Regions from separate parts of the Companilactobacillus sp. HBUAS56275 genome, predicted to be linked through region 2. Evidence: riboswitches for the same ligand, from Rfam matches in the RefSeq annotation. Region 2 holds a riboswitch; the other holds the start of a gene.

Region 1 (11,868 bases), on a different contig from region 2:
CTTGTTGCTGACATACCAGTTCCACAGGCGTTGGTAAAACCGACACCACGTTCAAAGGTCTGAACGAATAGTTTATTTTCATCCAGTATTTTAGCAAAGCTGATATTGACACCCTCGGGGAAATAATCATTTGTGGAATTCAATTTTTGTCCCAAGTCATTCAAGGCATCATGTTGAATATCCGAGACAAAACTAATGAGATGGGGATTAGGAACAGCTACGGCTGAAAATTTTTCTTCAGGAATAAATTCAGGGATTTCCTCATTTATCATTTCATCCAGATCTTTGTATGAGAACGGTAAATCTGTTTTCTTAAAAGAGATAGGTGATATCTCAACGCTAAAGGCTGGGACTCCAGAATAAAAATCAGGAGCCTTTTGGACAGACAAATCGGATTCCAGAGTTTCAACTTTAAATTGATCTAACTGATATTTTTCAGATAGATAGCGACTCACTGTACGTAATCCATTACCACACATTTTGGCCTCGCTACCGTCAGCATTGATAACACGCATTTTACCAAGACAGTTTTCACTAGTATCGATGACTAAAAGTCCGTCAGCACCATTTAAAATATTTTTACAGAGATTAATTGCCAAATTTTTTAATTCAATATCATTTAATTCATTTTCTAGAAGAGTTTGGTCCAGAATAAAAAATTTATTCTCTGAACCGTGTACTTTTAATAATTTAACCATATTTTAAAACCTCACTTAATCGAAAAAAGTCTTATAGATTTGCTGTACGGCGTTGTCAGCATCCGAGGCGCGGGTACCGATCATAATTGATATTCTGGAAGCACCTTGGTTGATCATATGAATAGCGATGTCATTTTGTGTCAGAGAATCAATGACTTTGCCAATGGTTCCGATATTGTGGGCAATTCCTTCTCCGACCACCATAATAATGGCATAATCATCGATCCACTCCAAATAATCAGGCTGGAGAACCTCTTTAACATCTCGACAAAGTTTTTGAATTGTTTCTTTGTCTAATTTACTGCGATCGAAAATAACTGTTAAGTCATCAATACCGGAAGGCATGTGTTCATACGAAATATTATACTTATAAAAAATTTTTAGCAGTTTCAGTGTGAAACCAACTTCTTTATTCAACAGATAGCGATGTAAGTAAAGCGCTGAGAATCTTTTTGAACAGGCAATACCAGTAATTTGATTGGAAGGATCAAAAATAAATTGTTCGGGTACGATCATAGTGCCATCGGCTTGTGGATTGTTGGTATTTTTAATATTGACAGGAACTTGTCCTTTAACGGCGGGAATAATAGCTTCATCTTGAAAGACTGAGAAACCAGCGTAAGATAATTCTCTCATCTCACGATAGGACATTTTTTTAATGGCTTGAGGATGATCGACAATGTGATTATTAGCAACATAAATTGCATCTACATCCGTAAAATTCTCGTAAAGGTCAGCATTCAAACCCTGACTTAAAATAGCTCCAGTAATATCTGAACCACCGCGAGAAAAGGTACAAATGTCACCATCGGCGTTGTAGCCAAAGAATCCGGGGAAAACAGCTCGACTGTCTTTAGGCAGTTGAAATGTTTCTAAATTAGTATAAGTTTCTGGTGAAATATCGGCATCGTTAGGTTGACCGTAGACTCTAATACCAGCCTTTTTAGGATCAATAAAACTTGCTTTAATATTTTGTGAGTTGAGGACATGTGTAAGCAAAATAGCGTTTAAAAATTCACCATGTGCTTTAAATGCAGCCATGAGGTGGTCATTGTCGACGAATTTTGTTTGCGATAATTTATCTAATTTGGATTTTAGAAGTTTAATTACGGAGTCATCAAGTTTGAAATGATCACTAATTTCTTGATATCTTGAGAGAATTTTAATTTCGATATTTTGATAATCTTGTTGATTTATAACGGCATTGGCGTATTGAATTAATAAATCAGTAACTTTAATGTCATCAGAAAATCTTTTTCCTGGTGCTGAAGTTACGATAACTTTTCGTTCGATATCGTCCTTAATAATTCTAATTACTTTCTCAAATTGCTCTCCGGTAGCTAAGGAACTGCCGCCAAACTTGATAACCTTCATAAAACACACCCCTAAAATTAAATAGTTTTTAATGATGAGTGTATCATTTTTCGCTTTCATGACAAGAAAAAACTCAATAAAGTTAGAAAAATGATTATTTTTTTAATATTACTTGACGAATAATGAGCATTGTTATAATCTTAATACCAATAAAAGAGGTCGCAACCGACATTAGTAAATGAGGGAGTCACTGTAATGACTATGAACTCATCGAAAGGGGAAGTTGCCGAAGTGTTGGATCTTACAGGATCTGATGAACTGGGGCGTATTAATAAGAGAATACGAACTGTCGTGATCTAATGTCACGGTGAGCTTATAACAAATTTAAGGTGGATCGAAAAGGTCTCTTTGTTATTAAGCAAAGAGATCTTTTTTTGTTTGATAAAGGAGTTTTGAAAATGATTATAGATGAATTGATAAGTGAAAATGGCCATTTGATGATCGATGGCGTTGATAGTATAGATTTAGTTAAAGAATATGGAACACCACTCTATGTTTTTGATATTTCCAAAGTCCGTGATCAAATAAAAAAATTTAGATCTGCTTTTGAAAAAGAATCGTTGAATTATCAAATTAGTTACGCTAGTAAAGCTTTTGCTGTTAAAGCAATCTATCAAGTCATGAAGCAAGAAAATGTTCATGTAGATGTTGTTTCTGGTGGAGAGCTCTATACAGCTTTAGCGGCTGGCTTTCCTAGTAATAGGATTAGTTTTCATGGTAATAATAAATCTTTAGCAGAGTTGAAGATGGCCGTTGAAAATCATGTTGGAGTTATTATGTTAGATAATTTCCATGAAATTGAACTTTTGCATCAAGTTTTGCAAGAGAATGAAGAAACGATTCAAGTAATGTTACGCCTAACTCCTGGAATTTCAGCCCATACGCACAAATATGATCAAACTGGTCAAACTGATAGTAAATTTGGATTTGATGTTAATTCTGGTCAAGCTAAGAAAGCTTTACAGTTAGTTTTGGAAGATCCACAAATGAAATTGTTAGGTTATCACGCTCATATTGGATCTCAAATCTTTGGTACTGAAGGTTTTAAAATGCTAGCTCAAAAAATGGTCGAGATAGCTAAGAATTTTCAAGAAGAATCAAATTACTGGCCACAGGTTATCAATCTTGGTGGTGGCTTTGGAATTAGTTATAACGAAGATGATGATCCAATCACTGCCGATGATTTTATTTCTGTCATTGCTCAAGAGTTGAAGAAAGATTGTGATGACGTTCCTGAGATTTGGATTGAACCAGGGCGCTCTATTGTGGGACCAGCTGGCTATACGCTTTATCAAATTGGGTCAAGAAAAGATATCCCAGGTTTGGAATCTTATGTGTCTGTTGATGGTGGTATGGGTGACAATATTCGACCAGCATTATATCAAGCTAAATATCAAGCCGTTGTAGCTAACAAAATGAATCAAGCAGATATAGAAACAGTTCATATCTCTGGTAAATATTGTGAATCAGGCGATATTCTAATTGATCAACAAAAACTCCCTGAAACAGAAGTTGGGGATGTGTTAGCAGTTCTTGATACAGGGGCTTACGGTTATTCCATGGCAATGAATTATAATCGAAATCCTAGACCAGCAGTTGTCTTTGTTGAAAAAGGTCAAGCAAAGTTGGTAGTTAAGAGAGAAACATACGAAGATTTGATTAGACTAGATGATAATTATTAGGAGAAGAAAAATGGCAAAGATGAATGCAACAGAAATTATCAATTATATAGGAAATGCTAAGAAAGTTACGCCGGTAAAAATTTATTTGCAAGGTGATATTTCTCAAATTGATTTTCCGACGGAGATAAAGGTTTTTAAAACAAATGATTTGGCAATAATTATTGGTGACTATCAAGTTATTGAACCAATTCTGAAAGCTAATAATTTAACTAATTACTATGCTGAAACTGTTGCACAAAATTCGGCTGTACCGATGTTAGATATTAAGCATATTAATGCCAGAATCGAACCCGGAGCCATTATTCGTGATCAAGTTGAAATTGGTGCTAATGCAGTAATCATGATGGGAGCAGTCATTAATATTGGTGCTGAAATCGGAGAAAAATCGATGATCGATATGGGAGCTGTTCTCGGTGGTCGTGCAATTGTCGGTAAGAATTCACACATTGGTGCAAATGCCGTTTTAGCGGGAGTTATTGAACCGGCTTCGGCTCAACCAGTACGAATTGGAAATAACGTTATTGTAGGAGCTAATGCCGTTGTTTTGGAAGGTGTTCAAGTAGGCGATGGTGCTGTTATTGGAGCTGGAGCAGTTGTTACTAAAGATGTAGCGCCTAATAGTGTTATGGCAGGAGTTCCAGCAAAAGTACTGAAAATCAAAGATCAAAAGACAACTGATAAGACACAAATAGAAAGTAACCTAAGGAAGTTATAGCGATGGTTTTGACTAGTGATGAATTAATTGGAATCAGACGACACTTGCATACGATTCCGGAATTAGCGATGAATGAGTATCAGACACATGAATATATCAAGCAGGTTATTGCCAGTTTTCCTCAAACCAATTTGGAAATTAAAGAGCTACCAGAATTACCAACTGCTCTGTTGGTGTTGGTCAGGGGAAGCAATCCGCAAAGAAATATTGGCTATCGTTGCGATATGGATGCGTTACCTGTTGATGAGGATAATGGCTTAAGTTATGCCTCTAAACATCCACATGTAATGCATGCCTGTGGTCATGATATTCACGTGACCGTGGCCTTAGGAATTTTAAATTATTTCAGTATCAATCAACCACAAGATAATGTGATATTTTTCTTTCAACCAGCAGAGGAGAGTCAAAGTGGCGGTAAGGTTGCTTATGATTTAGGTGCATTTAGTGGTGACTTTAAGGTGGATGAATTTTATGGCTTACATGATAATCCACAATTAGAGCCAGGCGTTATAGGATGTCGTAACGGCACTCTTTTTGCAGGGACAACAGAAGTAAATGTTACGATTACCGGAAAAAGTGGTCACGCAGCGTATCCACATTTAGCTAATGATGCCATAGTTATTGCAGCTAATTTCATTAATCAGGTTCAGACGGTTATTTCCCGCAGTATTGATCCTACCAAATGTGGAGTAATAACCTTTGGTAAAATGCAAGCTGGTGTTATTAGAAATGTGATTGCTGGTCAGGCTCGATTAGAGGGAACTATTCGTGGTTTAACTCAAAAAATGATTGAATTCATTCGTCAGAGAATAACTGAAATTGCCGAGGGATTAGGATTGTCATTCAACTGCCAGATTAAAATTGAATACAATCAAGGCGGTTATTATCCTGTGGAAAATGATCCCACATTGACGCGAAACTTCATTCACTACATGCAGGCTGAACCTACAATTGATTTTGTTGAAACAGATCCTAAAATGACTGGAGAAGATTTTGGATATTTATTGAATAAGATTCCAGGAACAATGTTCTGGTTAGGAGTAGGAGGACCAGGTGCCTTGCACTCTAAAGATTTTTTACCTAAAGAAGATGCTATTAAAAAAGGTGTCGATGCTGTGATTGGTTTTCTGAATTATCGAATGAATTCGGAGGGAAAATAAATGTTTACGGATGTTGATTTGATGACGGCTATAATAACGCCGTTTGATGAGAACTTAAAAATTGATTATGAAGCTTTAAAGAAATTAACCGAACACCTCTTAGCAACCGGGACTAAAGGTTTTGTTATTGGTGGGACGACTGGTGAGACTCCTACTTTGACGGAAGCAGAAAAATTAGAATTGTATCGCCGTTTTACAGAAATTGTTGATAGACGAGTACCAATCATTGCGGGCGTCGGTAGTAATAACACCGCTCAGACAATTGACTTTATTAATAAAGTCGCACAGATACAAGGGATCGACATGGCCTTGGTCGTAGTTCCTTACTATAACAAGCCTAATCAAAGAGGAATGGTCGCACATTTTGAGGCTGTTGCTAAAAATTCTCCGTTACCAATTATGATTTATAACATTCCCGGACGAACTGGCGTATTGATGGAGAAAGAAACGGTAGTCGAGCTTTCAAAGAACCAGAAAATTAAGGGTGTTAAACAATGTAATACAATGGAAGATTTGGAATACATTGTTGAGCATACGGCTGACGATTTCAACGTTTATAGTGGTGAAGATGCTCAAGCTTTGTTTGCTAAAGTTGTTGGGGCTAATGGTGTTATTTCTGTGGCTTCACATATTTATGGCGATGAAATGACTAAGATGTATCAAGCTTTAGATTCAGGTGATTATCATTTGGCTGGAAAAATTCAACGTCAATTGACACCGAAAATGGATGCGTTATTCATGTATCCTTCACCATCACCGGTTAAGGCTGCTCTCAATAAATTAGGCTATCAAGTTGGTGGCTGTCGATTGCCGATTGTGTCACTAAATGATGCTGAGAAAAGTATTTTATTTGAAAAATTGAATCTTTAGGAGTCTTTTTATGATAAGAGTTATCGTTTCAGGCTTTAATGGCTCGATGGGTCAGAAAGCCGTTAAGATGGTTAACCAAAGTGAAGATATGCAATTAGTAGCGGTCTTTAACGCCGTTATAACGGACCTAGATCCACAAACTTATGGTTTAGCCGATAATGTGAATGTTTATAATGATTTTGCTGATGTTGATATTGACGCTGATATTTGGATTGACTTTTCAATTCCTAGTGCAGTTTTCGAAAATACTAAATTTGCTATCGAAAAAGGTATTCGTCCAGTTATTGGGACTAGCGGTATGAGTGAGGCGCAGACTGGTGAATTAAAACGTTTGGCCGATAGTAAAAATTTAGGTGGAATCATTGCTTCTAATTTTGGTTTATCGGCTGTTTTGATGATGAAATTTGCTCAAGTAGCTGCAAAATACTTTGCTGAAGCAGAGATTGTTGAGAAGCATCATGAAGATAAGATCGATGCACCATCGGGAACAGCTTTAAATACCGCTAGGTTGATTTATGAGGCTAGAGGCCATGATCAGAAGCAACATAATAGTAATGATCCACTCAATACTCGTGGTGGCGATTATCATGGTGTTAAGATACACGCTCTTAGATTGCCAGGCTTTGTTGCAGATGAGGAAGTAATCTTTGGTGGAACGGGTGAGACATTAACTATCTCTCAAAGTACTACTGATCGTGAATCATTTATGACTGGCGTTAAGTTGGCAATTCATGAGGTGATGGAAAGCAATCATTTGGTTATCGGTCTTGAACAAATAATTTAAGATTATTACAAAATAGTTAATTAAATGAACGGGTTTTGTTATAGAATTAAATTATTATAATTTAAGGAGTGTCATAGAATGCCAGAACTAGATTCAACAGTAAAAAATGTTGTCAATGAGACAGTTGAACCAATGGGGATTTCCCAAATTAGAATTTTCGCTGAAAAATTTGCTAAAATTCCAGGTTTGATCAAATTAACACTGGGTGAACCTGATTTTAATGTTCCCGAGCATGTTAAAACGGCCGCCATTGAAAGTATTAAAGATAATGATTCCCATTATTCAGCTCAAAAAGGGATCATCGAATTAAGAGAAGCTATTTCTAAATATTTAAGTAAACGTTTCGATATCGATTACGATCCAGAGACGGAAATTATTGTAACTATTGGTGCTACTGAAGCTATTTTTGATTCTTTAGCGGCCATTATTAATCCAGGTGACAAGGTATTGATTCCTACACCGACATTTGCACTTTACATACCAATTGTAAAAATACTAGGTGGTATTCCGGTTCAAATAAATACAACTGATGATGACTTTCGTCTAACTGGTAAAAAGTTACGCGAGGTAATTGCTAGAGAAGGTGCTGATAAAGTAAAAGTCTTGATATTAAATTTCCCTGGTAATCCAACTGGGTTTGTATATTCAAGAGATGATCTACAAGAGATCATTGACGTGGTTAAAGATAAGGAAATGTATGTTATTTCAGATGAAATCTACGCTGAATTGACTTATGGACAAGAACATATTTCTCTAGCTAAGTTAATGCCTGGAAAAACAATTTTAATCAATGGCTTGTCAAAATCACATGCAATGACAGGCTATCGAATTGGGTACATTGCAGCACCAAAGGATTTCATTACCAATGCTGCCAAGATGCATGCCTTTGTTGTAACGGCTCCTTCTAATCCTGCTCAATATGCGGCTAAAGAAGCTCTGCTCAACGGAATTGATGATCCTATTCCTATGCGAGAGATTTATCAAAAACGTCGTGATTATATTGTTGAACACTTAAATGAACTTGGTTATGAAACCATTCTACCTGAGGGTGCTTTTTACACTTTCTCAAAAATTCCAACTGAATTTAATTTATCAGCAATCGAATTTGCTAACAAATTGGCGGAAGAAGGAAAAGTTGGTGTTACACCAGGAACTGCTTTTGGTGAAGGCGGCGAAGGACACTTTAGAATGTCGTATGCGTCGTCAATGGATGATATTAAAGAAGCAATGAAACGATTAAAGATTTTTACGGAGAATTTAAAAAAATGATTTAAGGGATGAAGATTTATGAGTGATGGATATACAGTAGCAATTTTGGGTGCCACAGGCGCCGTTGGAACACGTTTAATAGAACAATTGGAGCAATCGACTATTCCGGTTAAGAAGATAAAATTATTAGCATCATATCGTTCTGCAGGCAAGAAATTACAATTCAAGGGACAAGATGTGGTTGTTGAAGAAGCTAAACCAGAATCTTTTGAGGGTGTCGATATTGTTTTGGCTTCAGCCGGTGGGGCAGTTTCGAAAAAATTATTGCCGGAAGCTGTTAAACGTGGTGCTGTTTGTGTAGATAATACAAGTGCTTTTCGAATGGAAGAGGATGTTCCTTTAGTCGTACCTGAAGTTAATGAAGCAGCACTCTACAATCATCACGGGATTATTGCTAATCCAAACTGTTCAACTATTCAAATGATGGTCGCATTAGAACCAATCAGAAAAGCATTTGGTTTGAAACAAATTATTGTTTCGACTTATCAAGCGGCCAGTGGTGCCGGTCAAAGTGCGTTGAATGAATTATATTCAGAGGCACAAGATTATTTGAACGGTAAAGATATGCAAGCCGATATTTTTCCTACTAAAGGTGATGAAAAACACTATCCATTAGCTTTTAATCTTTTACCTCAGATTGATGTTTTGGAGGATAATTTATATTCTCACGAAGAGTGGAAAATGATTCATGAGACTAAAAAAATCATGCTTGGAGATATGAATTCTCCTGAAATTAAAGTTACTGCTACTTGTGTCAGAGTTCCCGTTCCTATCAGTCATGGTGAGTCAATTTATATTGAAGTTGAAGACAAATCTGCAACAGTAGAAAAGATTCAAGAATTGATCAAACAGGCACCAGGAGCTGTTTTAGAGGATGATCCTAAACATCAAATTTATCCACAACCAATAAATGCAGTGGGTAAGCGTGATACTTTTGTTGGTCGTATTCGTCCTGATTTAGAGAACGAAGGAGCATTTAACATGTGGGTTGTTTCCGATAACCTTTTGAAGGGAGCAGCTTGGAATACAGTGCAGATTGCTGAACGTTTAGTTGCCGACAATTTGGTTCATAATTAATTTAATTGAAATGGGATGCAGATTTTGTGCTGTGTTCCATTTTTTTTTGCATATTTCTGTTAGAATATTCAAAGACAATTAATATCAGGGTGAGAAAATAATGAAACGAATAACAAACGTTTTTAACGAAGGTGTTTTAGATTTATTAGCTAACGCCGGAGTTGCGATACCGTATTTTTTTTGTTTAACCTTATATAATCAAAATAAGAATATCTTTGTATATGCTTTACCGTTTTTGATGCTATATACATTTAGAGCTTTAGGGATGTTGTTGACGACATTTATTACGCTGCCAGCTTCAACAATGCTTGCTATGTCCAGTCTTTTTGGCGTCATAGGTTCGTTATGTATTTTAGGTGCGGGCAATCCGTTTTTTGGAGTAATCGGTGGTATATTATTAGGTCTAGCATCAAGTTGGATTTGGCCTTATTACTTAACGGTTAGATCACGCGGGAAGATGGATAAAGAATTCAAATTCAATCGAATGCATACTTTGTCCGTAGTTTTAACATTAATTTTATTAATTGCAGTTCAACTGATTGCAACACATACTAAAATGTTGAGTTTATCTTTTGTATTATTGGCATTCTTGTTCTTTGCAGCCATGGTTGGTGGGATGAATATTACACATCGACTTACTTTTTACCAAGGAATCGAGACAAAGCAAAAATTTCGTGTCAATTCACTATTTAGTTTGATTGTATTAGCCAGTTTAGTTATGCTAGTCTTCATCATTCGTTACACTAGATTGAAAGCTGTATCTCAGACATTTGATTTAATCATCAGTGTCGCAGCAATCATGTTATTTCTATTCCTAGCATATTACCAAATAGATATTCATAAAAAGATTTTCCCAGTGAGTTTGGTAGCTATAAACCGTGGGGTAATCATGAATTACGTTATGCTTTATGCTGTATTCGACAGTACAGTTCGTTTTGGTTTTAATTCTTTGATGCTGATCTATGCGATTTATCTAATTGGATTCGAACTGGGACCAGTTATTTTAAAGAAGTATCAGTCTTTCAGATATCCATTGCTATTAATAGGTTTAGTACTATCATTATTCAACTTTACTTACTTCGTTGGTTTATTCCTCTGTGCAATCTTTGTAGGGACCGACAATCGAATTCTAAATGATGCTCTTTATAATCATCCTGATCTAGATTCTGAAAGAGCCTTTTTAATTAAATATCAACTTTCTTGTGTGGGTAACGTTTCGCAACAATTAGTTTATATGACAACAATCTATTTCATTAGCTACTTTACCAAGATAAATGCTTTAGGATTTTTCAATGATCATGTTGCTGATGGTCCTACTAATTCAGTTTTATATGGAGTTCACATCTTCATAACGGCAATTGTTTTCATTTATGCCGCAACAACATTTTACTTTGCACGTGAAAAAGAATAGTTTTAATAAAAGTCTATCTAACACAGATAGGCTTTTTTTGCTGGCATAACGCCGTTATTGATCAAATGTTTTTCAATTATAAATTGATAAATGAGTCTAAATGAGAATCATTCCAAATTATGTCTCTAAATACTATTTTTATAGTTGGTAAAATTGTATAATTATACTAATGAAAAGTATTACAAGGGAGGACGTGATTTTATGAATTCCGATAAGATTAAATTGTATGCGACGCTAACGATTGGTGTTATTGCAGCAGTATTGGAGTTTATTTTCCATTTACCTAGTTATGCTCAATTAATAATTAGTATTCTGGGATTATTATTAGCTTTAATTATGTTTGTCGATATGATCAAAGTCCTTAAATCTGGTAATTTCGGTGTAGATTTACTGGCTATTACAGCGATTGTAGCGACAATCGTATTGGGGCAATATTGGGCCGGTTGGATTGTTTTATTGATGCTGACAGGTGGAGATTCCCTAGAGGAGTATGCAGCTAATAAGGCCAAAAGTGAATTGAAATCACTCTTAGATAATACTCCTTCGCAGGCACATCTCATTATTGATCAGAAAATCAAGGATGTTGATATCGATGATGTCAAGGTTGGCGACGAGTTATTGATTCGTCCTAAAGAACAAGTGCCAGTTGATGGAGTAGTCTTTGACGGAACTTCTGAAATCGATGAATCATCTCTAACGGGTGAGTCAGTTCCGGTAGCAGTAGGTAAAGATTCACATGTTATGTCTGGTTCTATAAATGGTGAGAAACCTTTTAAAATCAGAGCTGAAAAGGTTGCGGCTGATTCAGAGTATCAAGCAATTGTTAAG
Region 2 (11,868 bases):
GAGACAAGAGCTATCATCGGCGTTCAAATCGAACGTAACGGTAAACTATTGAATGTCAAAGCCAATAACGGTGTCGTTATGGCAACTGGTGGTTTTGAAAATAATCCTGAAATGATTGAAAACTACTTGGGCGAAACTAGTCTTAATCCTATCGGTTCCCTCTACAACAAGGGTATCGGTGTCAAAATGGCTAGCGAAGTCGGTGCAAAACTTTACAACATGAACAATTATGAATCATACGGTATTTTCCATGGGCTAACACCTAAACCTGCCAAGGGCCAACGTTCTCAATTTTTGCCATTCGATTGGCCTGCTTTCCATCAAGGCAGTTTAATTGTTGTCGGTGATGATGGCACTCGTTACTTTGACGAAAACGAAATTCACAGACACGGACACATCCAAGATCACGGTAACTGGAGAATTCCTCTCGCTCAACGTCATCCTTATGTTGTTTTCGATCAGAAGAAGTACGATGAGTTATCTAATGACAAGAACGCCCCTTATCCAGAATTTTTGAAGGCTGTCATTAAAGCTGATGATCTTGAAAGTCTAGCTACAACTTTGAATGTTGACTCCGATAAACTGGAAAAGACTATCAAAGATTTCAACTACTTTGCCGAACAAAAACGTGACTATGCTTTCAACCGTGATCCTGAAACTTTGACTGCCTTCGATGATGGTCCTTACTATGCTCTAGCCATGGTTCAAGGACTATTGAATACTCAAGGTGGTCCAGTTCACAATTCTCACGCAGAAGTAGTCGACAACGATGACCAAGTAATCCCTCACCTTTATGCAGCTGGTGAACTAGGAAGCTTGATGGGTCGTCAATATAACGGTGGTAGTAATTTAGCTGAAAACTTAATTTTCGGTAAAATTGCTGGTGAAAATGCTGCAAGTGTTAAACCCGAAGCCGCTGCTAAAGAAGTCGATGCACAAACTTCAGCTAGTGTTCACGAAGAAGGACTTGGATCTGACGTTGTTGAAGAACACTACGAAACAAAAGATAATCAATATATCGGCAAATCCACTGCCGGCATGGGTAATGAAATTGTCGTTCGTGTCACAGTTGATGACGATGACAATATCCAAGATGTTGAAATTTTGAAACAAAGTGAATCCGACGACTATGGTCTAAAAGCTGTCAAAGAATTACCTAAAGAAATCGTCGCTAAGAATTCAGTAGATGTTGATACAGTGTCTGGTGCTTCCGCTTCAAGCAAGGCTATTAAAGAAGCTGTTCAAAATGCTTTAAATCAAATTGATAACAAAAAAGTCAACAATTAGTATTTAATTGTCGACTTCGTTTTTAAAGGTTAATCCCGCGGGATTAGCTTTTTTTTGTTAATTTTTTATCAAAAAAATGGAGAAACACGTCGTGTTTCCCCTGGGAGGTATTTCTCAATTCATTATCTAATACATACATTATATAATTAATGCGAACAAAATTACAGTACTTATATCAAATTGTAATATATTTTTGATATTCTCTGGTTTGATTTGTAAAATAATTTATTAGAGGAGAGTAAATTATGAACGCAAAAGAAATGCAGAAAACATCGCTTGAATGGCTTCGTAACAATGAAAAATATACCGATATGGCATCCAATACTGTAAAAATTGAAACTTCTCTTTTGGATAATTCTCTAGATACCATAATTATTTATGCTGAAACAAATGATTCAAAAATAACTCTCACAGACGATGGATGGACTTTGGACAATTTAGAATCACATGGATTCGATTTTTCTAAGGACAGTTATCTTTTCAACTCTCTACATGCCATTCTAAAAGTTTTTAAAATTACTTTGATTGATGATGAATTGTCCATTAGCTGTAATAAACATGATTTTCCAACTACTAAACAAAATTTCTTACAGGGAATAATTGCTATAAATAATTTAGGGCTGTTAACTAATCTTCAAAATTAAATGACTGCATTGGACCATACAAAAAAGATACTGCAGACACAAAACCTAACGGTTATTTCAAACCAACCAACACAAGACTAGATTTTCTTGAAGAACTTTAGCAATTGGTATTATATCAATATTAGTTTTTCTTTTTTATTGTGTACAATTTGTGCACATAATTGTAAAAATCTCAATTTCTGAGCAAATACACGACAAAGACATTGTCGCCTTGCTGGACAAGGATTAGAGCGATTATTTTGCACAGCAAATTTAAAAATCAAAAAAATCGTCAGCCGTGCAAACTTTTGTGCAAAGTCTTTTGACTTTCTATGTTCTCAGATTTCTACAAATAATAAAAGAGCCCTTAAATGCTGATTTAACAACATTCAAAGGCTCTTTTATTTTTAGCTGATGTTCTCTATGACGTTCTTATTATGCCGTGTGCAGGAGTCGAACCTGTGACCGCCGGTTTACGATACCGATGCTCTACCAACTGAGCTAACACGGCAAGAAAAAGAAATCCTATAAAAAAATACATCTAATTCAAATGAACTAGATGTATTTCTATTGAAGACACCTAGGATTTCCTAAGTATTTATAACTCCGGATGTCAGACTCGAACTGACGACACCCTGATTAACAGTCAGATGCTCTACCAACTGAGCTAATCCGGAATAATTCAATAGCTCTTTAACAGAACTATTAAATTTTATCAATCTATACGGATTGAGTCAATACTTATTTAGCATTTTCTTTAGTAATTTTTGTAACTCCACCCATGTATGGTACCAATACGTCAGGAATTGTAACTGATCCATCTTCATTTTGGTAATTTTCAAGGATAGCAGCTACTGTACGTCCGGCAGCAAGTCCTGAACCATTCAATGTGTGGGCCAATTGTGTCTTGCCATTTTCGTCACGGTAACGGATATGTGCACGACGAGCTTGGAAATCAAGACAGTTTGAACAACTTGAAACTTCACGATACTTGTCTTGAGCAGGCATCCAAACTTCAAGATCATATGTCTTAGCTGAACTAAAGCTGGCATCCCCACTTGAAAGTACGATAACGTGATATGGAAGTCCTAATTTTTGCAAAATGTTTTCAGCGTTAGCTGTCAATTTTTCTAGTTCGTTGTATGATTCCTCTGGTTTTGTAACCTTAACCATTTCAACTTTGTTAAATTGGTGCATACGGATCAAACCACGAGTATCACGACCGGCACTACCTGCTTCTGAACGGAAACATGGTGTTAGAGCTGTAACATACTTAGGCAAGTCTTTTTCGTCCAAAATCTTGTCAGCAAAGTAGTTTGTCAAAGGAACTTCAGCTGTTGGAATCAAAGTCAATGGGTTTTCATCAACCATAACAGTATAAACATCTTCAGTAAACTTAGGGAATTGACTAGTACCAAACATGGCATTGTTGTTTACCAAGTATGGAGGGATAACTTCTGTATAGCCTTCTTTTTGGTGTTGATCCAACATAAAGTTGTAAACAGCACGTTCAAGTCTAGCACCCATACCAATGTAATAAACAAAACGTGAACCAGATACTTTTGTAGCTTGTTCAAAGTCTAAGATACCTAGTTCTTCACCGATATCCCAGTGGTGACGAGGTTTGAAGCCTTCCTTAGGAATAGCACCAACTTTACGAACTTCAACGTTAGTACTTTCATCAGGTCCAACAGGAACTGAATCATCAGGAATATTAGGTAGTCGAACTAAGATGTAGTTCATCTTGCCTTCTGTTTCTTCAAGTTCTGTATCCAAATTCTTAATATCAGAACCAACTTGTTTCATTGCAGCAATTTCTTCACTAGCATCTTCTTTATTACGTTTCTTGTTAGCGATACCTTGTGAAACAGTATTTCTCTTTTCCTTAAGTGTTTCACTCTTAACTAATAGTTCACGACGTTTGCTGTCATAACCTAATAGTTCATCGATTTCCTCACTTGTTACGCCTCTTGATGCTAACTTGTTCTTGATCCATTCTGGATCTTTTCTGATCAATTTGATATCTAACATTGGGGTTCTCTCTCCTTTTTCTTTTTTCGCTTTTGAGTGCTTTTCTCTGCTGGTTTTTGGGGTAACGTGTCTTTTTTTATAGAACTTTGGGGTTTCTCTGTTTAATAACCATTGTTCTATGTTTTATAGTGGAAACGAGTTCCACAAGCCAGATTCCTGTGCTTTGCCTGACTTCACAAATCGCCTGCTGCGCAGTCAATTCGCAAAGTCCTGCAAATGCTCAGAATCTAAGCGGCTTGTTCCACTCTCTATTCCGAAACGAGCTTCGCAAGGGAACCCATTCCGGTTTGCTACAGACCTGAAATCATCCGCAAGTTCAGCGGCTAATTCCAGGTCTTAGGCAAATCCTCGTGGGTTAAGCGCCCTTGCTCCGCTCTCTACAAAAAAAGGCCGATTCATCCCAATAAAGGGACGAATCGACCATTCGCGGTACCACCCAGCTTCAGTGTACACAAATACACTGCACTTTCAGACTTTATCGGATCAACCCGAACGGCATTACCCGTTGCCAGAATGCTGGAATAAAAGCCTTAGCGATTTCCACCAACCATCGCTTCTCTGAAAGGTTTATGAGTAGGCACTCTCTTAGCGTTATATTCATTCCTAATGATAATTTAAACTTACCTAATTATCAATAGCGATTCTGTTTTTGTTCTTGTTTTACATCAATATCTTCTAGTTTTAAGAATTTTGTCTTATATCTGAGTTTATAATATAGCCAGCAGACAAATAAAATAATTAATCCACTGTAACTAATCAATAATCTTCCAATATTGAAGTCGACCATTGATCGTACGTCTTGTCCTAGGATAATGATAATCCCTAAAACAATGGCTAAAATTGGCCCAAATGGGAACCACTTTGCTTTGTAACGAAGATCGTCTAAATCGTATCCTTTGTACAAATAAGCTTTTCTAAAACGATAATGTGAAAAAGCTATTCCTAGCCAAGCTATGAATCCTGTTAGTCCTGAAGCAGCAACTAATAGTTCGTAGAATGAATCTCCGTACAAACTTGTAAATAGTGCGATTGCCCCTACTAAGGCTGTTAACAACAATGAAAATACTGGTACGCCACGGCTATTGGTTCTTTCAAAGGCTTTTGGTGCCATGCCTTGTTTACTCATTGACCAAAGCATACGACTGGCAGCATATAATCCCGAATTAGCGGCAGAAATAACTGATGTCAAAATTACGGCGTTCATTATTCCGGCAGCTAATGGAATTCCGACTTTTGTAAAGACGATAGTAAATGGACTGATAGCAATATCGCCAGCTCCTGAACCTAACAAGTTAGGACTTGTATAAGGAATCAAGGCTCCAATTACAGCGATTGAGAAAATGTAGAATAACAAAATTCTCCAAAATACTTGTTTGATGGCCTTTGGAATACTCTTTTCAGGTGTAGCTGATTCACCGGCAGTAATACCGATCAATTCAGTTCCCTGGAACGAGAACCCAGCCACAACGAAAACGCTCAGGATTGCTGGTATTCCGCCAACAAATGGTGCTTTCTTATATGTAAAATTAGTTAAACCGACAAAATTTTGATTGCCTAATACACCTAAAATACTTAGGACACCAACAATCAAAAAGATAATAACGGCGGTAACTTTAACTGATGATAACCAATATTCGGTTTCACCAAATGATCCAACTGAAATAAAGTTAATTACTAATAAGACAATCATGAACGTTAAACTTATTTTCCATGATGTCCAACTTGGGAACCAATACTTAACAACTAAAGAAATTGTTGATAAGTCTACCGCTAAGGTAATGGCCCAATTGAACCAGTAATTCCAACCTAATGCAAATCCGAAGGCTGGATCGATAAATTTGGTTGCGTAAGTTGCGAAGGAACCTGAGACTGGCATGTAAGTTGCCATCTCACCTAAACTTGTCATTAAAAAGTAAACCATGACACCAATAGCCACATAAGCTATCAGAGCTCCTCCAGGTCCTGCGGTCGAGATTGAAGAACCACTGGCAACGAATAACCCAGTTCCAATCGAACCTCCTAACGCAATCATTGATAGATGACGAGTCTTTAACGAACGACTCACATCATTATTTTCCATCTTTCATTCCCCTTTTATTTGGACATAAAAAAAAGTCCCTATTATCAGAGGAACTACTGACAATAAGGATTATAATAATTATCCCAATAATCAATAGCTCAACGTTTTCCAAAAAATAAAAATTATTCTATTTTTTAGACGTACGACAGTCTACTACCTCTTAAGTAATAGCCCAACCGACCTACCGAATAGGGATAAATCGATTTCGGCAACTTTTCCTTTAATGTTTTTTCAAGGTACCCTATCGTACTCAAAAACACGACTAATAAAAATTGCGCCTCTATCTGATTACAAAATATTATAAATAAATGTTAAGATAGTAGCAAGTAGTGTTTCTTATATTTATTAATCTTTTTCAATTAACAATTTAACATTGCCGGGGGAAACAAACATGTTGGAGCAAATTTTCTTAGTTAAGCAAGACGTAGAAAAATATCGAATGCTAACTGTTATTAAGTCGCTACCACCTCGTGAAGTAAACTTGAGTAATATTAGTAGTAGATTACAATTTACCTACCAAAAAACATACAACATTTTCCAAGCACTGCTAGAAGATTTTGCCGATGTCGCCCCTGATATCGATCCTAGTGACACTAAGATCGAATCAATCGACTTTAGTAAGATTTCCATTGATACTTACCGCCTATACTTAGTTAAGAACTCGGTAGTTTTCCAAGCCTTTAATTACGGCTTGACCAGTGCAAATCCATCCTTTGAGAGCTTCAGTAACGAACACTTTACTAGTAAGTCAACTCTCAATCGTCGAATGTCCAAATTCAGAGCTTTTCTCAAGAACTTCGGACTTAAAATTTCCAATTCAACCCTAGAGATTAAGGGTAATGAGAAAAATATCCGATGGATGGCTTATTATGTCTATTGGTACACTTATCATGCTCAAGAATGGCCTTTTAGCTTAATTCAGGAGAATTCGATCGATCAAATTATTGCTAAAGCTGGAATCACCTTTGACAATCCAATCGTGCATTTTCAGCTAAAATATTTCTTGGCAATCTCTAGAATTCGTTTAATCAAACGAAATTATATTGAAGATCTGCCATATTACAGTGATGTCTTCGATAATCAACAATTAGGCGAAGATATCGTAACTCATGATGACTATCCAATCGTGCCACTGGATGCCTTACACAATAAGAACAAGCTGATCAATCTCTTTAGAAAGACAGCCTTTCAACCTAGTGACACCGCCTTTGAACAACCAATCAATGCAGATGCTCGTATCAATCCGAAATTCTATGCGCTCGTTTATCACTTTATAGATTTCCTTAAAGAGCATTATCATGATGATATGACTGTTTATCATAATCAAAAGACCTTAAAGCACATTATGACCTATGTCACCCGTGATATAGTCTTCTATTACATCATGGCACCATATTCTTTGATGCATCTAGACACAATGTACGCTGAAGGCAATGAGCAATCGTATACCGACTTGTACAAAGACGTCTATACCTTCTTCTCGAACATTGATCAAAATGAATTTCCGGGCATTTATAACGCAGCTGAATTGATTTCAAAAGATTTGTATCAAATTTTGCCAAGTTATATTTCAACGATACGTGAAGAAGATTTCATCAGAGTAAAAGTCTTGATTGATCCAGGTAACCAAGCAGCCGAAGTCGTTTTAAGAACCGTCCGTAACCTCGAATTCGTCGAAGTAGTACCAAGTGACGTTTACGATAATGTTGACGTGCTGATTACCTCACTTGATGTCTTACCATTAGATATCGAAAGAAAGAAATATCCAGAAAACTTAAAAGTAATTTCTTGGGATATTTCTTCCACAAGACCAGATTATATCTGGTTGTTGATCCAGTTGAACCAAATCTACGTTAAAAAGCTTAAGAATAAAATTACTGTAAATAAAAAGAAGAAAGTTTTGTAGAGAGCAGAGAGCGTAACAGGCCTGGGAATTTCCGAGGATTAAGACTACTATCTCAGTCGGCAACGAAGTGCCGGCAGAGATAGTTGACTTAACCGGAAGAAATTGGCCTGTGCAGCTCGTTTCCACTATAAAACATAGAACCATGGTTATTTACAAAAAAAGATGAACCCTCAATAAAGAGAGCTCATCTTTTTTGTTATGCAATTTAAACCGAATTATTCAAAGTCCAATTAATCTTACCAGTATATTTCCCACCACTAATAAAATTTCCATTTGAATGCAACAAAATTCCAGTACTCTTTGACCAATCGTGCGTTATATCAATCGTACCATTCTCTGAATTCTCAATTTTTGAATTACTAATTAATGTTTGAGAGCTCAAATCAGCTACTTTCCCTTGATTGTCTTTATAAACTAATTCACCATCGAAAGTTTCATTATTACTGTTATGTAAAGGTGTGGCACTGGCCATTAATGACCAAGGAGTCCCCTGAACAATCACATTTACATGCCAATCATTTTTACGAGGTACATCCCCATAATAATATGATTGGATATCAGCAAATGAAAAAACTCTATTCCCTAAATCCAATTTCAAAGATTGTGGATTGACTTTAATCTTAAAAGTCTTCACTTCAGATTTATTATTGTAATGGTCATTAGCGTAAATTGTAATTTTATGTGTCCCTACACCTAAAATTTGTTGTGAGGACAAATCATTACCGGCATCTGCACTACCATAAAAGGGAATTGAAAAATCAATCCTTTTACTATTATCATCAGTTGTAATCGCCATCTGACTTAAATCCTTATCATCAACTGTTATGTTGAGAAAGGCCCCTTCACTTTCAAAGGCACTGCCATCAGCATAACTGAGTGAACCAGTTAAGTTGGTACTAGTAACTGCCGAAATCTCAGTCGGCGTCATATCAGCACTCAAATTCAACGTCTTAATTTTGGGATTACGAATAATAAAATCAGTTGCCATCGCATCACCAATATAAGTATCACTGACAAAATGAGCGTGGCTAGCAGGAACTTCGGTATTATCTGCCACAGTACTTGGCGTTGTACCAGTTAAAGTAATCGTAGCCTGATTGTTCGTCATATTCATTGCATTGCTGGTGGCACTAATCGTGTGATTCAAGACTCTAGTATTATTGGCTTTATCAATTTCCGTATCGGAAATAGCTTCAGTATTACCGTTAGCAAACTTAATCGAGGCCCCATGATTCAAGGTAACATTTTCTGGTAACCCTATCGTCGTTTTTACATTTTCAAAATTTTCTTGTCCGCCGTTATATTTCAAAGTATATTGCATTTTTAAAGCATCGCCAGCATTGATTTCTTTATAGTTAGATGTTAGTTCACGATTATTTTGAGTAGTATCAAAAATCTTAGCATCTTGTGAAACATCGGCTAGAGACGACAATTGTTCATAAATTACTTGAGTGGCACTAGGTGTTGTTTTTCCAGCACCGACAAAACCCCAAGTAAGTTTCTTATTAGTACCCAAATTGAATTTACTTAAATCAAGCTGAACCGTTTTGTCCTCTTCAATTGGATTCGTAACGGAATCCACTCCAGTATTCACATTTGGAGTCCCATCAATATTCTTATCATTGAATTTATAAGTAACATTTGCAGTCTTATCATCATTAGGATTATACAATATTGAAACATGATGCCAGCCACTGTCAAAACCGATCGTACGGTAAATCGGTGAACGATGAATCAATGTGTACGCTCTATTGTTCAATGGCACATAAGAAGTCGCATCAGCCGGATAATTGGAGGCAATATGTAGTTTACCGATACCCAATTGTGAGTTATCTAAACTCGAATCTTTGTCAAAAGCATTATCAATTGTCCCTGTCGTATTAGGATAATTATCAAATTCTAGTGCCCAACTGTTTTGAATAGCATTAGCCATATGCGGACTATTTTGATCAGCAGCCCAGACTCCTAATGTTTCCATCGGTGAAATCAAGTTGCCATTCAAAGTTGATAATGCATTTGTCCCTTTTGAATCATTTTGCATGACAAAGGCTAGACCTCCGCCCCCTTCAGTTGTAGCGGGAACGTTTAACCAAAAAGAAAAGTAATGATTCTTCGTGACATCCATTTTATTTTTTTCATTTGACCAGAGAACGCCGTTATTGCTTCTAGTGTTCCAAAAACTGATATGAGTTGAATTACTAGAAATACTGGTATAAACAATTGCACCATTACCTCCACCAGTGACTAATTTAGTGGGGCATGTAAAAATCCCATCTTTTTTTGGTCTTCCACCGATTGACTCTGAAGGATTATATCCCAAAATATCATCTGAGTTTAATCCCGATGGCGTACTACCAGCCAAAACTCTAGTCCCTCCAATAAATAAAAATGATGTCAAAATAAATAAAAGTAGGCAAATTATTTTTACTGACTTCCCTATTCTTCCAATAGTAAGTCCCTCCCTCTTGAGACTACTTATGTGAATGATTATATTCTCAATGATAAAATCTAGCTACCATAATAATCAAAAAGTTCAATTAATTAAATGATTATTTGACTAATTTTGTGAATAGTTTCTTAAATAAAAAAGGACCAGTGAAGCAATCATCCAAAATTGATGACTTCTTCACTGGTCCCTTTGTTTTTAAATAACCATGGTCCTATGTTTTATAGTGGAAACGAGTTCCGCAGGGGTAGCCCATTGTGGTTTGCTACAGAAGTGGAATCATCCGCAAGTTCGGCGGATAATTTCACTTCTTAGGCAAATCCTCGTGGGCTAACCACCCCTGCTCCACTCTCTACTTCTTATGTCTTTCGGTTCTAGTATTACCAGATCTAGTAGTCTTATTAGGATCATTCTTAGGTTTCTTACCTAACCTCAATCCACTACGACCCTTAGGTCCTTTACCATTCTTATTACGTTGTGAATAGTACAAGTACATCCAAACTGCAATAACAATTAGAACGATAATTCCAACAATAATACCAATCCACTGCTTATTATTGCTTTCCTGTTTTGGATTAACAGCTTTTTGTACACTATCAATTTCCTTCTGTTGGATCGAAATATTCTTATCGAATGATTTCGAGAATCCAGAATCATTCTTCAAAGTAATGTGTGCTTTATAGCTACCGGCACTTAACTTACTAATCGGAATGAAATAATTGAATTGTGAGTTAGGCGCAAACTGTAAATTGTCAGCACTATACTTAATAGTTTTACCATTATGTTTGATACGTGCTGTTAATTTGACCTTGTTGACGTTAATTGGAGCTGTATTATCCAACATATATGAAATACCCGTTGAACCGGCTACGGCTCTTGGAGCGGCTGATGTTAGATGCATATCAGGCATTACTCCATCATCTTTGGAACGCAATACAACACCTTTGACGTAACGTACTTGGTTCTTAATGTTGATGTTCTTTGACTTAGTGGGACTAACTGAGGCTGTAGTCGTGACACCACCAAGAATAATCCCAGCATATTCAGAATCTGGCGATTTAACTTTGAATGAAACAGTCTTATTCTCACCAGTGCCTAACTTTACAACTTGTTTCCTTGAACCATCAACTAATGATGTCAATGAAGGAAGTTTTGACTTGTACAATTTAGCGTTGTATTTGTCATAGCCAATCACACCAGAGTCCGCCGTATAGGCATTATTGACCTCAGCGGTTACCGTGATTGGTTTCGTACCAGTATTAGCAATCAACACCTTCAAAGTTTGTTCCTTCTTAGGAGTTATCTTCAAATCGAAATATGACTCATTTTTGTCAACTTGATTATCGGGTAAAATTGCTTGGATCGCATATGATTTATCTGGTGCTGCTTTCACTGTTGTCGCTGGCAGAAAGGCAACCAGACACATCAACAGTGTTGAAAGAAATAATATTATCCGTTTTCTCATATTTTTAACTCCTACCTGAATACCAAATAG

The links. A riboswitch is a leader RNA that binds a small molecule or an ion and turns the genes downstream of it on or off. The one in region 2 is predicted to bind lysine.
Region 1: linked by a shared signal. The riboswitch ahead of lysA (diaminopimelate decarboxylase) and the one ahead of U8526_RS07995 (amino acid permease) in region 2 are both predicted to bind lysine.

The regions. Positions count from the first base shown of each region.
Region 1 covers NZ_JAYKKK010000001.1:771,256-783,123, reverse strand. The annotation lists gene dapF (diaminopimelate epimerase) at 1-698, opposite strand, end outside; gene U8526_RS03625 (aspartate kinase) at 714-2,072, opposite strand; lysine riboswitch at 2,218-2,395, shown strand; gene lysA (diaminopimelate decarboxylase) at 2,471-3,754, shown strand; gene dapD (2,3,4,5-tetrahydropyridine-2,6-dicarboxylate N-acetyltransferase) at 3,765-4,469, shown strand; gene U8526_RS03610 (N-acetyldiaminopimelate deacetylase) at 4,472-5,629, shown strand; gene dapA (4-hydroxy-tetrahydrodipicolinate synthase) at 5,630-6,499, shown strand; gene dapB (4-hydroxy-tetrahydrodipicolinate reductase) at 6,510-7,283, shown strand; gene U8526_RS03595 (aminotransferase class I/II-fold pyridoxal phosphate-dependent enzyme) at 7,362-8,552, shown strand; gene U8526_RS03590 (aspartate-semialdehyde dehydrogenase) at 8,571-9,629, shown strand; gene U8526_RS03585 (hypothetical protein) at 9,730-11,040, shown strand; gene U8526_RS03580 (heavy metal translocating P-type ATPase) at 11,242-11,868, shown strand, end outside.
Region 2 covers NZ_JAYKKK010000003.1:325,909-337,776, forward strand. The annotation lists gene U8526_RS07970 (FAD-binding protein) at 1-1,287, shown strand, start outside; gene U8526_RS07975 (DUF1828 domain-containing protein) at 1,533-1,931, shown strand; tRNA gene U8526_RS07980 (tRNA-Thr) at 2,349-2,421, opposite strand; tRNA gene U8526_RS07985 (tRNA-Asn) at 2,515-2,587, opposite strand; gene serS (serine--tRNA ligase) at 2,652-3,941, opposite strand; gene U8526_RS07995 (amino acid permease) at 4,573-6,021, opposite strand; lysine riboswitch at 6,108-6,312, opposite strand; gene U8526_RS08000 (helix-turn-helix domain-containing protein) at 6,413-7,927, shown strand; gene U8526_RS08005 (hypothetical protein) at 8,133-10,289, opposite strand; gene U8526_RS08010 (DUF916 domain-containing protein) at 10,726-11,838, opposite strand; gene U8526_RS08015 (WxL protein peptidoglycan domain-containing protein) at 11,843-11,868, opposite strand, start outside.